Regions from separate parts of the Actinoplanes sp. CA-252034 genome, predicted to be linked through region 2. Evidence: riboswitches for the same ligand, from Rfam matches in the RefSeq annotation. Region 2 holds a riboswitch; the other holds the start of a gene.
The links. Region 2 has a riboswitch for cyclic di-AMP ahead of ACQPZW_RS37385 (C40 family peptidase). Riboswitches for the same ligand answer to the same signal wherever they lie in the genome.

Region 1: linked by a shared signal. The riboswitch ahead of ACQPZW_RS02460 (transglycosylase family protein) and the one ahead of ACQPZW_RS37385 (C40 family peptidase) in region 2 are both predicted to bind cyclic di-AMP.

The regions. Positions count from the first base shown of each region.
Region 1 covers NZ_CP191846.1:531,060-534,101, reverse strand. Annotated here, with positions in the region: gene katG (catalase/peroxidase HPI) at 1-1,283, shown strand, start outside; tRNA gene ACQPZW_RS02465 (tRNA-Arg) at 1,360-1,432, shown strand; gene ACQPZW_RS02460 (transglycosylase family protein) at 1,436-1,987, opposite strand; cyclic di-AMP (ydaO/yuaA leader) riboswitch at 1,972-2,118, opposite strand; gene ACQPZW_RS02455 (saccharopine dehydrogenase family protein) at 2,327-3,042, shown strand, end outside.
Region 2 covers NZ_CP191846.1:8,239,139-8,242,180, reverse strand. Annotated here, with positions in the region: gene ACQPZW_RS37400 (DUF1048 domain-containing protein) at 1-175, opposite strand, end outside; gene ACQPZW_RS37395 (DUF1048 domain-containing protein) at 177-533, opposite strand; gene ACQPZW_RS37390 (PadR family transcriptional regulator) at 530-856, opposite strand; gene ACQPZW_RS37385 (C40 family peptidase) at 954-1,508, opposite strand; cyclic di-AMP (ydaO/yuaA leader) riboswitch at 1,578-1,753, opposite strand; gene ACQPZW_RS37380 (metal-sensitive transcriptional regulator) at 2,081-2,380, opposite strand; gene ACQPZW_RS37375 (FG-GAP-like repeat-containing protein) at 2,493-3,042, opposite strand, start outside.

The DNA of each region.
Region 1 (3,042 bases), 3.1 Mb from region 2:
TGGAGGTCACCTGGACCTACCACCCGACCCGCTGGGACAACGAGTTCTTCCACATCCTCTTCGCGTACGAGTGGGAGCTCACCCGGTCGCCGGCCGGCGCGCACCAGTGGCGTCCGAAGAACGGTGCCGGCTCCGACCTGGTGCCGCACGCGTTCGACGCCACGAAGCGGCAGGAGCCGAGGATGCTGACCTCGGACCTGGCGCTGCGGTTCGACCCGATCTACGGGCCGATCTCGAAGCGGTTCCACGACGACCCGCAGGAGTTCGGCAAGGCCTTCGCCAAGGCCTGGTTCAAGCTGACCCACCGGGACATGGGCCCGATCTCCCGCTACCTCGGCCCGGAGGTCCCGTCCGAGCCCCTGATCTGGCAGGACCCGCTTCCGGCCGTCGACCACGAGTTGGTCGGCCCGGCCGATGTCGCCGCGCTGAAGGCCGCCGTGCTGGCCACCGGTCTGTCGGTCTCCGAGCTGGTCGCGACCGCGTGGGCGTCGGCTTCGACGTTCCGTGGCACCGACAAGCGCGGTGGCGCCAACGGCGCCCGCATCCGGCTGGCTCCGCAGAACCAGTGGGAGGCCAACGACCCGGCGCAGCTCGCCCGGGTGCTGGGTGTGCTGGAGGGCGTCAAGGCCGAGTTCGACGCGGCCGGCGGCGCTTCCGGCCGCGCGAAGATCTCCCTCGCCGACCTGATCGTGCTGGCCGGCTCCGCCGCCGTGGAGAAGGCCGCGAAGGACGCCGGTTTCGACGTCGAGGTGCCATTCACACCGGGTCGTACCGATGCGACCGAGGAGCAGACCGACGCCGAGTCGTTCGCGGTGCTGGAGCCCACTCACGACGGCTTCCGCAACCACCTCGCCAAGGGCCACCACCGCCCGGCCGAGGCGCTGCTGGTCGATCGGGCGCAGCTGCTCACGCTGACCGCGCCGGAGCTGACCGTGCTGGTCGGCGGCCTGCGCGTGCTGGGCGCGAACACCGCCGGCTCGAAGCACGGCGTGTTCACCGAGACGCCGGGCGTGCTGACGAACGACTTCTTCGTCAACCTGCTCGACTTCGGCACCACCTGGTCGGCCACCGACTCCGACGGCGAGACCTTCGAGGGCCGCGACCGTCGGACCGGCGAGGTCAAGTGGACCGCCACCCGGGCCGACCTGATCTTCGGGTCGAACTCGATCCTGCGCGCGCAGGCCGAGGTCTACGGCAGCGACGACGCCAGGGAGAAGCTGGTCACCGACTTCGTCGCGGCGTGGGTCAAGGTCGCGAACCTGGACCGCTTCGACCTGGCCTGATCGGCCACGTTTTCGGCCGTTGCCCGGGTCGGCCGCACCGACCCGGGCAACCCCGGCTGGTACCCTCAGCATCGTCGGGCTCGTAGCTCAGTGGATAGAGCAACCGCCTCCTAAGCGGTAGGTCGCGCGTTCAAATCGCGCCGGGCCCACTCTCACAACTTCAAGCGCTGCCCCACCCGCAGGTGGTGCGGGCTGCGCAGCACGTCCGAGTTCATGCGGTAAAGCGCTCGCCAGCCGCCCCGCACGTCGTTGCGTGCCGCGATCCGCGCCAGGGTGTCCCCGCGCCGCACCACGTAACTTCCCGACGACCGGTTCACCCGGTGCGCCTTGCGGACACCCCCACGCGACGCCGCGGTGAAGGCGTGCCGACGTCCGCACGTCGGCCACGCACCGATGCCCTGCCCGCGTACCACGCGTTCGGCGACGCGGATCTGTTCCGACCGACTGGCCCGGTTGGCGGTGGACGCGTACTTCGTCCCGCCGTAGGCGCGCCAGGTGCTCCGGCTGAACTGAAGGCCCCCGTAGTAGCCGTTTCCGGTGTTGATACCCCAGTTGCCCCCGGATTCGCAGTGCGCGATGGCGTCCCAGTTGATGTCGGCATTCGCGGGCCCCGCCAGGGCCACGCTGCCGGCGAGACCGGCGGCCATCAGGCCGATCGCGCGATGGAGTTGTTTTCCGATGTGAGCCATGAGCTTGTCCTCCACGCCTACGAGGTCAGCTGTCGGGTTCGGGCAGAGGTGCCCGGCCGCGGTGGCGGCTTCACCCCGAGGCGCCGTAGCGCCGAGGAACTCTTGGGTCCCCCGCTCCATGCCTGTGGTGTCGTCGAACCGTGGTCGGCGGCTGGACTCGGCGTTCCGGCCACGGTGCCCGCCCTCTTGCGGACTATCGATTTCGCCGCGCTGCTGGTGGGTTATGCGATACGCGGCAATGGAGTTGTAGGTCACAAATTAGCTGCTTTGATCTTCCTTTGTGTGGCTAACGTGCCGATCTCGGCGTGGCGCAACAGGTGCGCACACTCCACCAAGGGTGCACAATCGGCAGCCATGAGCGATCAACAGCGCGAATTCGACGTGATCGTCTACGGCGCCTCGGGTTTCGTCGGCGCGCTGGTGGCGCGCTATCTCGCCGAGCACGCGCCGGAGGGCGCACGACTCGCGCTGGGCGGTCGCTCCGCGGCGAAACTGGAGGGTCTCGGCCTCGGCCTGCCCGTCGTCGTCGCCGACGCGGACGACACGGAAGCCCTGACCACGATGGCCGGCCGCGCGCGAGTCGTGGTGACCACCGTGGGGCCTTATGCGAAGTACGGCAGGGCACTTGCCCGCGCATGTGCCGAAAACGGCACCGACTACGTGGACCTCACCGGTGAGGTGCTCTTCGCCCGGGACAGCATCGACGAGAACCACGAGACCGCACGGCGCACCGGAGCACGGATCGTGCACTCCTGCGGCTTCGATTCGATTCCGTCCGATATCGGCGTGCACGTCCTGCACGAGCAGGTCAGCCGCGACGGCGCCGGCGAGCTCACCGACACCACACTCGTGGTGACCAGCATGCGCGGCGGAGTCAGCGGCGGCACCATCGACTCGATGCGTCACCAGGTCGACGTGATGAAGAAGGACACCCGGCTGCGCAAGATCGGGGCCAGCCCGTACTCTCTGAGCCCGGACCGCAGCGCCGAGCCGGACCTCGGCCGTCAACCCGACATGCTCACCCTTCCCGGATCCGAGGTGGACCCCAGCGTCCGCGGGCACCTCGCGCC
Region 2 (3,042 bases):
AGAAGTCCACGATCCCGGTCAGCAGGGTCCCGTCGGCGAGGTCGACCGGCCCCACCTTGAACAGGTATTTCTGCATCTCCCGGTAGACGATCCGGTAGTCCGGCGGCAGCGCCTTGACCCGAGCCACGTGCGCCCGCCACTGCTTCTTGCCCTGGATGATGTCGTGGATGCTCATGTCAGGCTCCCAGCCGGTCCAGTTTGCGGGCGACGGTCCGGTTGAGCTGCTCGCGCCACCTGTCGCGATAGCTCCGGGCGCCCTTGCCGCCGGCCAGCGCCGTGCAGAAGCCCGCGATGTCGTCGCCGAGCACCTCGTGGACGCTCTGACCGTCCGCCGAGGACTCCTCGAGCAGGCTCAGGGCGGCGTCGACGATCGGTATCAGGTTGCGGCCGCTGAAGTCGGGATAGGGGGACAGCCCGGCGTTGATCTGTGCCCAGGCCTCGCGATAGTCCTCGGGCAGCGCCTGGGCGCGGGTCTCGAACGCCCGCCACTGCCGGGTGAGGTCGCTGCCGGTGATGGTCTCCCAGAAGTTCATCGTCCGCCCTCCTTGAGCCTGTCGATGCGTGCCGAGACGTACTCCCATTTCGCCCAGAACGTCGCGAGCTCCCCGCGACCGGCGTCGTTGAGGGTGTAGAACTTGCGGGGCGGGCCGACCTCGGACGGGCGTTTCGTCACCTGGACCAGGCCGTTGCGCTCCAGACGCAACAGGATGGTGTAGACGGTTCCGTCGATGACGTCGGTGAAGCCGAGGTCGTTGAGCCGGCGGGTGATCGCGTAGCCGTACGTCTCCTCGCTGTCGATGATCTGCAGCACGCAACCCTCGAGCGTGCCCTTGAGCATCTCCGTCAGGTCCTCCATGGCGGCTCCTCCGCGAATCCCCGGTACCTCGTGACACCGGGTACCGCTATACGGTAACACCGCATAGCGGTACCCGGTAGTACCGAATAGTGGAGCCTCAGGCCAGGCGGCGTACCACGTAGTTCCGGCTCCAGATCTTCTGCCTGGTGACCGTCTTGCCGGTTCGCGGCGCCGACCACATCGTGCCGTCACCGGCGTAGATGCCGGCGTGCGTGCCGCGCGAGCCCTTGCGAATGATGATCAGGTCGCCGGGGCGGGCCGCGGCCCTGCTGACGGCCTTGCCGTACCTCTGCTGCAGATTCGCCTTGTGCGGCAGCTTTCGGCCGGTCGTCTTCCGGTAGACGTACATCGTGAAACCGGAGCAGTCGAACCGGGCCGGGCCGGTGGCGCCGTAGAGGTAGCGCTTGCCCTTGTGCCGGGCCGCCTCGGCCACGACCCGGGCGCCCACCGGCTGTGCCGTGACGGCGGTGATGGCGACGGCCGTGCCGGCCGGCGCCGGATTGCCGACGGCGGCGCCCGGTGAGGCGGTGAAGGTCGGTGAGGCGGTGACGCCCCGTAACGCGGTGACGGTCGGTGAGGCGGTGACGCCCCGTGGGGCGGCGGAGACGGCTTGCGGTGTGCCCAGCCCGCCGGTGACCAGACCGAGGCTCACGGACAGGGCGATGGTACCGGCTCCCAGGAAACGGGTGTGCCGGCTCGAGGAGCGAACGCGCACGGTGAAGGAATCCCTCCGGCACGCCTGCGAGGTTAGCTGTCGGGTTCGGGCGCGAAGGATTGCCCGGCCGCGAGATGCGGCTTCACCCCGAGGTCCCGCGGCCGGGCCACCGCGAACGGTGTGCCGGCCGGGAACCGATGTGTGGTTCCCCCGTCCCTGCCCCCGATTGCCTCATGACTCGTCATGCGGGCTCGTGTCGCCGGACCGGGGCAGGGCTCGGCGTGGTCCGGATCGACACGACCGGCGAGCAGATGCCCGCCGCTCCTCCTTGATAGCCGAGGCGCCGGACACCGCCACCCGCCCGAAATGCTCACGCTGAGTAGTTGAAGCGCCGGCCGATGTCCGGTTGCCGACGAGCCTGCGAGGTTCGTCGGCACGCTGCGTTCACCAGAGGCGGCCCGGGGAGGGGTCCGGCCTGTGAATCGGAACACCGCGAAATCCGCCGAGCCGCCCCGACCGGCCCAGGCCCCGGTCAGCCGGTCCGCCACGCCCGGGCGGCCGACCGGCCGTCAGGACTTGACGAGACGGGCGATCGCCGCGCTGGCCTCTTTGACCTTCGCGTCCACGTCACCCTCGGACGCGGCGTGCACCACACAGTGCCGCAGGTGATCCTCGAGCAGACCGATCGCCACCGCGTGCAGGGCGCTCTTGGCAGCCGAGATCTGGGTCAGGATGTCGATGCAGTACGTGTCCTCGTCGACCATCCGCTGCAGTCCACGGATCTGGCCCTCGACCCGCTTCAGCCGCGCCATCAGCGCCTGTTTGTCCGCCGAATACCCGTGCGGCCCGGCCGGTTTCGCCTCACTCATGCCGTGCAAGATACCCCGTACCCGTATCAGCCGACGGCGTCGCGAACCGGCCGTGGCCGCCGTCCCGTGAAAGGGGACGGCGGCCACGGATCGGTCGCTCGGGTGCGGTCGTTCAGCTGCGCGGAACGACTTCCCAGCCGCCGGCGCCGTCGCCACCACGGTTGAGGTAGACGGCGGCGGGATCCCCGCTCACGTCGTCGAGGAGCACGTAGTCGTCCTTGCGGTCGCCGTCGAAGTCCTGGAAGCGGACCTTGGTGCGGTCCGTGGTCAGACCGGACGCGATCTTGCCGCGGTTCACCCACCCACCCGCGCCGTCGCCACCGCGGTTGAAGTAGACGATCACTCCACCGTTGTCGTCGAAGAGCAGGTAGTCGTCCTTGCGGTCGCCGTCGAAGTCGTGGAACCGGACCTTCGTACGGTCGGTGGAGAGACCGGACGCCACCTTGCCGCGCACCACCCAGCCGCCGGTGCCGTCACCGCCGCGGTTGAGGTAGACCTCGACCGCGCCGTTGTCCTGGACGATCTGGTAGTCGTCCTTGCCGTCGCCGTCGAAGTCGGCGAAGCGGACCTTGGTGCGGTCGCTGGTGACACCCGTCGCCACCTTGCTGCGCAGCAGCCAGCCGCCCGCCTGGTCGCCGCCCCGGTTGAGGTAGACGTCGATC